DNA from 3 places in the Orrella sp. 11846 genome. Region 1 is predicted to be linked to each of the others. Evidence: predicted binding sites of a transcription regulator. Region 1 holds the regulator's gene; each other region holds the start of a gene.
What was found. The regulator HrcA, encoded in region 1, represses chaperone genes, less so after heat shock. The targets are predictions, from matches to a motif close to TTAGCACTCNNNNNNNNNGAGTGCTAA.
Positions count from the first base shown of each region.

Region 2: groES (co-chaperone GroES) is a predicted target of HrcA. The motif match lies at 1,414-1,440, and genes of this name have one in related genera.
Region 3: rpoH (RNA polymerase sigma factor RpoH) is a predicted target of HrcA. The motif match lies at 1,837-1,863, and genes of this name have one in related genera.

Region 1 is NZ_JBMERD010000003.1:93,256-96,538, reverse strand. It holds gene hemH (ferrochelatase) at 1-883, opposite strand, end outside; gene hrcA (heat-inducible transcriptional repressor HrcA) at 952-1,968, opposite strand; gene ACOI06_RS03440 (NAD kinase) at 2,038-2,937, shown strand; gene recN (DNA repair protein RecN) at 2,942-3,283, shown strand, end outside.
Region 2 is NZ_JBMERD010000012.1:15,999-19,281, reverse strand. It holds gene pyrF (orotidine-5'-phosphate decarboxylase) at 1-130, opposite strand, end outside; gene ACOI06_RS10665 (tautomerase family protein) at 335-709, shown strand; gene ACOI06_RS10660 (DsrE/DsrF/TusD sulfur relay family protein) at 782-1,138, opposite strand; gene groES (co-chaperone GroES) at 1,497-1,784, shown strand; gene groL (chaperonin GroEL) at 1,843-3,283, shown strand, end outside.
Region 3 is NZ_JBMERD010000007.1:89,960-93,242, reverse strand. It holds gene mlaD (outer membrane lipid asymmetry maintenance protein MlaD) at 1-34, opposite strand, end outside; gene mlaE (lipid asymmetry maintenance ABC transporter permease subunit MlaE) at 50-832, opposite strand; gene ACOI06_RS07580 (ABC transporter ATP-binding protein) at 829-1,665, opposite strand; gene rpoH (RNA polymerase sigma factor RpoH) at 1,921-2,811, shown strand; gene ACOI06_RS07570 (cation:proton antiporter) at 2,946-3,283, shown strand, end outside.

The DNA of each region.
Region 1 (3,283 bases):
CCACAGTTTCAAGACAGTCCGCCAAAAACCCAGGACAGATCACATCGACAGACGATACACCTGACTTGGCCATTTCAATTAAAGTCGGCTCGGTATAGGGCTCTAGCCATTGACTCGGACCAAAACGGCTTTGGAACGTGACGCGATAGTTTTCTTGGGCTAATCCAAGACGTTTAGCTAAAGCGTGCGCAGTGACATAACAATCTTTTTCATAGGGATCACCCAACTCCACACTGCGTTTAGGCAGTCCATGAAAGCTCATGACCAAACACTCAGGACGACCATCTTGCACCCAGCTGGTCTCAACCTTTTGTGCCATCGCCTCAATATACGGCTCAAAATCTGCAAACTGCTTAATAAAACGCATCTCGGGCTGATTGCGCTCACGACTGGCTAGGCGCGTAATCGCATCCACAGCAGTCGCCGTGGTGCTGGCTGCATATTGGGGATACAACATGACGGTAAAAATTCGCTCACAGCCTTGATCTAACAACTTCTTCCACGCGTGTTCAAGACTGGGATTGCCATAGCGCATCCCGACTTCCACCACGACCGAATACCCTTTTTCACGCAAACGTTGTGCTGCGCCTTGTGCTTGCCGACAGGTGTGCACCAACAAAGGTGAACCCTCTTCTAACCAGATACCCGCATAGCGATCAACGAGTTTGCCAGGTCGAAATGTAAGGACAGGGCCATTCAAAATAGGCCACCAGAGAAGCTTTGGAATTTCAACGACTCGGGGGTCGAGTAAAAACTCTCGCAAATAACGTCGGATCGCCGAGGCGGTCGGCTGATCTGGCGTCCCCAAATTAACAACGAGCACACCAATCGGCGCAGCTTCTACGGTATAACAGGCTCCCGAAGCGGGTTCTTGATGAAAAATTTCTGACACAACCAACCTCTAGACGGATACGACACGCCACTCAACATGAATGCGTACATCGATCCTATTTAACGTGCGATTGAATGCTGACTAAGTGCATTGGAGAGCAAACGAGACGTAATATCAACAATGGGAATCACGCGCTCATAAGCCATACGGGTTGGGCCGATGACCCCGAGCGTACCGACAATCTGACCGTTGACCCCATAAGGTGCGGTGACAACCGATAAGTCCTCAGAAGGCACCAAACTCGATTCACCACCGATATAGATTTTGACGCCCTGTGCCAAACGACTGGCATCGAGTAATCGAAGCAATTCGGTCTTTTGCTCAAACACAGAGAACGTGCGACGCAAACGTTCCAAATCAGAAGACAAATCACTCACATCCAGCAAACGACGCTCACCCGAAATGACCACCGACTGCGCATCATCAGGCTCTTGAGAACCTGCCTCGACAGCGGCGAGCATCAAGCGTGATAAGTCTTCACGCAACTGACGTAACTCTTGCTGCATGGAGTCTCGCACCTGTGCAAACTCCATGCCGCTAAAGTGGTGATTAAAGAAATTACTCGCCTGCGTGAGCTCAGCACCAGAATAGTCGCGAGACATCAACAGAATCCGGTTTTGCACATCACCATCGGGGGTCACAATAACCAACAGAATGCGACGTGGTGACAGGCTTATAAACTCAATTTGTTGAAACACTTGTGAGCGCCGTGGTGCTAATACGACACCGGCGAACTGCGTCATATTCGACAATAAGGAAGCGGCTGCAGCCACTGCTTGTGCCGGATCGGTCGAAGGCAAGCTTTCAGAAAGCGCCTCCGTAGGGCTCCATTCGAAAGGCTGCGACGCCAGCATGCTATCGACAAACAAACGATAGCCACGAGGCGTTGGAATCCGTCCGGCCGAGGTGTGTGGACTGGCGATCAACCCTGCGCTTTCCAGATCCGCCATGACATTACGAATCGTGGCGGCTGACAAATCAAAGACTTTTGAGAGCGCACGCGAGCCCACCGGCTGGCCTTCAGCGATGTATTTTTCAATGAGCGCTTTTAGTAGCGTATGTGCACGATCATCCATATCACTTCAGATTGTACCGCTCTACTCTCTATAATCACGCTAGAGACTCATTGTTACCACAAGGTTCGTATGGAAATTCGTACTGTTGCGCTGATCGGACGATATCAAGACTCAAAGCTGGCTGCGCATTTGCATGCGCTGGCACAGCAAATCGAAGCGGCTGGACGCACGATCTTGATTGAGCGTGAAACCGCTAAAAACACAGATTTAACGGCTTATCCAGTTGCCAGTTACGAAGAAATCGGATTGCGCGCCGATCTGGCGATTGTGCTGGGTGGTGATGGCACGATGCTAGCCGCGGCCCGAAACCTTGCACCAAGCGGTGTACCCGTTGCGGGAATTAACCATGGACGCTTGGGCTTTATCACCGACATTCCACTTCAACATACGAGTACCGCCATCCATAATTTACTAAGCGGACAATACGAAATCGAATCCAGACTCCTGCTAGAAGGCAAGATCATTCGGGATGGACAGTGCCTATATCAAGCCACGGCTTTAAATGATGTCGTTCTAAACCGTGCTGGGCGTGGCGGCATGATTGAAGTTCAGGCTGATGTGGATAACCACTTCATGTTTACCGTTCGAGCCGACGGTCTGATCGTCTCCAGTCCAACTGGCTCCACGGCCTACGCACTGTCCGCCATGGGGCCGATTCTCCATCCGTCTATTCGCGCGCTCCTACTCGTACCCGTTGCGCCACAAACGCTCTCCAATCGACCTATTGTGCTGCCTGATACTAGCCAGGTGACGCTCACTGTACTCGCCATGAGTCGCACCGACACGGGAGCCAGTGTGCACTTCGACATGCAAACCTGGTCTGACTTGCAATTAGGTGACCAAATCCAGGTGCAACGCGCCGAAAGTGAAGTGAAATTTATTCATCCGCACGGCTACAGTTTCTTTACCACATTGCGCAAAAAACTCGATTGGAATCGACTGCCAGCCACTGGCAACGAAGAGGAATAAGATCATGCTGCGTGAACTGTCCATACAAGACTTTGTGATAGTCCGGGAACTCACGCTGTCCTTTGAGACGGGCTTGTCAGTTCTGACAGGTGAAACGGGTGCCGGTAAATCCATTCTGGTCGATGCTCTCAGTCTCATCCTTGGTGCACGCGCAAGTACCAGTGTAATTCGACCTGGTGCATCTAAAGCCCAAGTCACCGCGGTATTTGACAGCTCACCCGAGATTAATGACTGGTTAAGCAGTCTGGATCTAGAAGGTGACGAGGTTTTAGTTTTACGTCGGGTGCTCGATGAACAAGGTAAAAGTCGGGCCTACATCAACGGCACCCCCACGACCATCAGTCAA
Region 2 (3,283 bases), on a different contig from region 1:
CCCGAAGTCCTTCTAGAGAATCCCCAAAGATGGCCGGTATGCGTTTGGGATCCGGATCAAGGCCGACCATCAAGAGTGAGTCAGATTGTTGCCAGCGATATTTGAGTTTGTCTAAAAACGAGGTTGTCATGGAGTTCGGATCGACGTGTGAGAAATGAGTGAATCCTCATCATACTTCAGCCTGTGTGTGGATAAGGTGTTCTGAAGGTGGCATCGATGACGCACGATGTTTCGGGTGTCTGTGCTACGAAGTGAAAAAGTTTGTTAGTCTGTCGAAAGAAACAAAAATACACTGGATTGATTCAATCACCATTTTTAGAGGAAGCACACTAGCATGCCCATTATGCACACACGGATTCCGACCGGATCCAGTCAAGAACAAAAAACTACGTTACTTCAGTCCTTAAGTCAGGATGTTGTGGAGACGATTGGAGCGCCACTTGCAAACGTGCGAGTCACTTTGGAAGAAGTTGCGCCTGCAGATACGATTGTGGGTGGAACGCTCGGACATTCGATGGCGTTTGTTGAACTGATTTTGATCGAAGGTCGAACGGCTGAGGCCAAAGCGGCAGTGATCAAGGCTTTGGCGCAAACGATTGAGAAAGTGATCGGTGTGTCACAGCAAGATACGCGGATTATGGTTGTGGATGCGCCTAAAACAGATCTGGGCGTCGCCGGCGGTATCACGGCGGCAGCGGCCGGGCGTTAATAAACCGCTTTGATTTGAACAGATAATGAAGAATCCCAATAAATCCGGGATTCTTCAAATGTTTGTAACTCGTTAGAAAGTGAGTGCTTTGTCACTGTCGATCACCCATTTAGCAAGTTCTGGCATGGTTGCTTCTTGTGCACCATCGAAATAGGGATGGTTTTTATAGATCCCGCAGCGAGCCATACATGTTCCACAAACTTTGACCGGAATCTCGCGTGCAATGAGATCTTTGAGCATCTGACTTAAATCCTGATCGTAGTGTTCTGGGGGCGTGCACACGTCGCGCGCCATATCGACAGAATCATTCATCAGGAAAATCCTGACTTCGCTACCTTCCTTTAAAAGCTGAGCGGCTAGACGTAGACCGTTCCATGTCACGTCGGTATTGTCATGGGGCTCACGATTGAAAACAATTAAGATTTTCATTGTTCAACTCCACTCTCATCGGTTTTAGAAACAAAAAAAATTTGTCAACTTCTAGGTAGGCATGCGCATCAATATATTATTGTATATACCGATTGATTGAATTGTTTCAATGCAAGAAGTGAGCAGGTTGTTTAGGTCTGCAGGAGTTTTTAGGTGGTAAGGGGCTCAATGAGTCCTCATTTAAAAGTGTAAGAGGATTGATTTACTGCGCTATTTCGAGAAAAACACAAATTATTTTGTACTTGCTCTTGAAATCAGAGAAAGAGCCCATATAATTAGCACTCAAGGCGGGCGAGTGCTAACAAGTGCAACGCTCGCACATTTTTGTACAACCTCTTTTATGTTAATGGAGTCATACATGGCCTTGCGTCCCCTGCACGATCGTGTGATCGTCAAACGTCTGGACAACGAGCGTACAACCGCTTCAGGAATTGTTATTCCGGATAGCGCCGCAGAAAAACCTGATCAAGGTGAAGTTGTTGCGGTTGGTCCCGGTAAGCGTAGTGATGATGGCAATCTTCAGCCGCTTGATGTCAAAGTTGGTGACAAAGTTTTGTTTGGCAAATACGCTGGCCAAACAGTCAAGGTGGATGGTGAAGAGGTTCTCGTGATTCGCGAAGAAGAGATTCTCGCGGTCGTTGTCTGATTTGACTGACCTTATCACTGTTATCTGAAGTTGAATTGAATAAATAAAGGTAAATTACATGGCTGCAAAGCAAGTTTATTTTGGTGAAGACGTCCGCTCACGCGTTGTGCGCGGTGTCAATACATTGGCAAATGCTGTTAAAACGACATTAGGCCCTAAAGGTCGTAACGTCGTTCTGGAGCGCAGCTTTGGCGCCCCAACCGTGACGAAAGATGGTGTGTCTGTTGCAAAAGAAATCGAACTCAAAGATCGCTTTGAGAACATCGGTGCACAACTCGTGAAAGAAGTTGCTGCTAAAACATCCGATACAGCGGGTGACGGTACAACAACCGCAACCGTTTTGGCACAAGCCATTGTTGTGGAAGGTTTGAAGTACGTGGCCGCTGGCATCAGTCCCATGGACCTCAAGCGTGGTATCGATAAAGCTGTTGTGGTCGCCGTTGAAGAGCTGCGCAAGCTGTCCAAGCCTTGCTCCACAACCAAAGAAATCGCTCAAGTGGGTTCAATCTCCGCAAACAGCGATGCATCCATCGGTAAGATCATTGCTGATGCAATGGACAAAGTGGGTAAAGAAGGTGTGATTACTGTTGAAGACGGTAAGTCACTGGATAACGAGTTGGACGTGGTCGAGGGTATGCAGTTTGACCGTGGTTACCTCTCCCCATACTTCATCACCAACCCAGAAAAGCAAGTGGCTGCTCTGGAAGATCCATATATCTTGATTTTTGACAAAAAAATCAGCAATATCCGTGATCTGTTGCCAATCCTCGAAGCGGTTGCGAAATCCAGCCGTCCTCTGTTGATCATTGCAGAAGACGTTGAAGGTGAAGCATTGGCAACACTGGTTGTGAACAATATCCGTGGCATCCTGAAAACCACCGCTGTGAAAGCACCTGGTTTTGGTGATCGCCGTAAAGCGATGTTGGAAGACATTGCTGTGTTGACTGGCGGTACCGTGATCTCCGAAGAAACCGGTCTGTCACTTGAAAAAGCCACGATCGAAGATCTGGGTCAAGCAAAACGCATCGAAGTTGCCAAAGAAAACACAACGATTATTGATGGTGCTGGCCAAGCCGAAACCATCGAAGCACGTGTGAAGCAGATCCGTGCACAAATCGAAGAAGCCACTTCCGACTACGATCGTGAAAAACTGCAAGAGCGCGTAGCCAAGTTGGCTGGCGGTGTTGCCGTGATTCGCGTGGGTGCTGCTACCGAAGTCGAAATGAAAGAAAAGAAAGCTCGCGTTGAAGATGCGCTGCATGCAACACGCGCTGCTGTGGAAGAAGGAATTGTGCCTGGTGGTGGTGTTGCGCTGTTGCGTGCACGTACCGCGATCGTTGACCTGAAAGGCGACAACGCCGATCAAGACGCCGGTATCCGTTTGATCCAGCGTGCAATTGAAGCACCGCTGCGCACCATCGTTGCAAACGCTGGTGAAGAGCCTAGCGTGATTGTGAACGCAGTGGCCGAAGGCGAAGGTAACTTTGGTTACAACGCCG
Region 3 (3,283 bases), on a different contig from region 1:
GGCCTACCCAGACATCGTTTTTATGGTCGTTCATGGTTGCTCCATCGATTTAACTGAACATGAGGGCGGTAAGGATAAAGTCCAGACCCAGGACCGCCAGTGAGCCGGTCACCACGGTTCGGGTTGTTGCGCGCGAGACGCCCTCAGGCGTTGGTCGGCATTGCCAGCCCTCGTATAGGGCGATGAGGGTGACGATGACGCCAAACACAAAACTTTTGATGACGCCATTCATGACATCATTCATGACGTCCACACCATCTTGCATTTGTGACCAGAAAGCACCCGCATCGACCCCAATCATTAAAACGCCGACAATCCAGCCACCCACAATCCCCACCATCGAAAACACAGCGGCTAGTAGCGGCATAGAGATGACACCCGCTAAAAACCGTGGTGCGAGTATTCGGCGCACAGGGTCAACTGCCATGATTTCCATGGCGGCTAGTTGTTCACCAGCTTTCATCAGACCAATCTCGGCGGTTAACGAAGTGCCTGCACGACCTGCAAAAAGGAGTGCGGTCACAACCGGTCCTAATTCGCGGGTTAGTGATAGTGCCACTAAAAGCCCCAGCGCTTCTTCAGAACCATATCGATTCAAGGTGTAATAGCCTTGTAAACCCAGCACAAATCCGACAAATAAGCCCGAGACGGCGATGATCAGTAATGAATGATTACCAATCAGGTGAATTTGTTCAGTCGTGAGTCGAGGCCGTTGCCAGAGCACGCCGCAGCGACTCAACACCAGACCAAAAAATCGCGTAAAGCGCCCGAGCGTGGTGAGTCTCTGGCGTGTTGAACGACCCAGTCTGACTAAAAGATTGGCTTGGCTCATGGTCGAATCCCCCGCTCGTTGGCCCAGTGCTCAAAGGCGGGTGTCATGGGATAGTCAAATGCAACAGGCCCGTCTGGTAAACCATCCAGAAACTGACGCACGTAGGGGTCTGTCGAGTTTTTGAGCTCAGCCGGTGTGCCACTAGCCTTCATAACACCTTGTCCAACGATGTAGATCGTATCGGCAATCGCAAAGGTTTCTGCCACGTCGTGCGTGATGAAGACACTGGCGCAGCCCAACTGATCCGATAAACGACGAATCAGGCGTGCTGTGATGCCCATGGAAATCGGATCAAGACCTGCAAAGGGCTCATCATAAAATACCAGTTCAGGCGAACGGATGACCGCTCTGGCGAGTGCCACCCGGCGTGCCATGCCACCCGAGATTTCAGAAAGATTTAAATGGGCGGCTGCGCGTAATCCTACAGCTTGCAGCGCCGAAAGCACTTGTTCGGTTAACTGGGCTTCTGTGAGATCGCGGGCATGTTCTCGCAGGGGAAAAGCCACGTTTTCGAAAACATTCAGATCGGTTAACAAAGCACCTTGCTGAAATAAGACGCCGAGTCGCTGGCGCGCTTGACGCCATTGGGATGGTTGCCAAGCTTGGGTGGATTCACCAAAGAGTTTTAACATCCCAGAAAACGGTGAGATTTGTCCAGTCGCTGCACGCAGTAATGTAGTCTTACCTGAGCCCGAACCCCCCATGATGGCCACGACCTCGCCGCGTCGTGCACGCACAGAAATGTCGCGCAACACAACAAAGTCGCCGTAACCAAGGGTCACGGCGTTTAGGTCTAACACGACGTCAGAAGTGGGCGTTTTTGGGGTTGTCATAGTTGGGATTTTAACGGTTCGCTGTGCTTGCAAGTTGCTGGCCGTGATTTTTTGTGTAAAACATTCGCGGAACTGTAAATGACTGAATGAGGACTATTCATCATCAGATGCACAAAAACGAAAAATATTGCAAAAAATGGGAACTAAAACCCTAGGATCGAATCAGATCAATTAGCACTCGGTGGTCGAGAGTGCTAAAATCTGATAAAAATGACAGACGCGGATAAGCGTATCAATATGGAGTCAAATACATTTATGTCACAAAACGTCACACCATTGGTCAACCCCAACACGATGGCAATGGCTATTTCGAATCCCGGTGCGCTGGGTTCGATTGAAGCGTACATTGCGGCCGTGAACCGGCTGCCAATGTTAACGCAAGAGCAGGAAGTGAGTCTTGCAAAGCGTTTGCAAGACGATGACGATCTGGATGCTGCGCGAGAGCTGATCCTGTCGCACCTACGTGTGGTGGTGTCTGTGGCGCGTCAGTATTTTGGGTACGGTCTGGCTCAGGCTGATCTGATCCAGGAAGGTAATATCGGCTTGATGAAAGCTGTGAAGCGTTTTGATGCAGATCGTGGTGTGCGTCTAGTGTCCTACGCCATGCACTGGATTAAGGCTGAGATCCACGAATTTATTATTAAGAACTGGCGCTTGGTCAAAGTTGCCACGACCAAAGCGCAACGTAAGTTGTTTTTTAATCTGCGCAAGATGCGCCCGGACAGCAATGGTCAGCTCGATGTCGAAAACGTTGACGAAATTGCTGAAACCCTCAATGTTCGAGTCGAAGATGTGCGCGAAATGGATGTGCGCATGAATGGTCGTGAGGTGTCATTTGACACCCAGGCGCAAGATGATGACGATCATTTCGCACCCGTTCAGTATTTAGCAGATGATCGACACGATCCAGTGGAGGTTCTTGAGCAGCGCAGTCAGCAAAGACTGGAAACACAAGGGCTAAGCGATGCATTGGCTACGCTGGATGATCGCTCGCGTGAGATTGTTCAGGCGCGCTGGTTGGCAGAAGATGAGGCCCAAACCCTGCATGAATTGGGGGCGAAGTTTGGAGTGTCGGCCGAAAGAATCCGACAGATCGAAGCAGCAGCACTCAAAAAGCTACGCAAAGCTTTGGAGCCTCAGGTCTAAGCCACGGTTCTATGGTTTAACTTTCAGTGCGATCGAGTATTACATTTGATCGATTGTAAAAAGCACAAGTTCGGTGATGGCTTGTGCTTTTTTAATTGGAAAAATTTCCGCATAATCAAGGTTAAGATACGGCCATGGAACCTGACTTAACTGTTTTGGGGCTCGCAGGCTTGCTCGTGATTGCCTGTTTATTGACCCCGTTTTCAAGCTTTCTACGTATCCCGCTTTCACTGGCGTTGTCGGTGGCAGGTGCGGTTTTAGGCTATTTCGTGCACGTACACGAATGGGCGCCTGGCTGGTTGGCTGAATATCTGGAAGCTTTAACCGCTTTTGAAATCTCGTCAGAAGCGATTTTGATCATTTTCTTACCGGTGTTGTTGTTTGAGTCGTCCCTGTCGATGAACGTCAGACGTCTCATGAATGACATTGGCCCTGTGATGATCATGGCCGTTGTTGCGGTGTGTATCAGCAC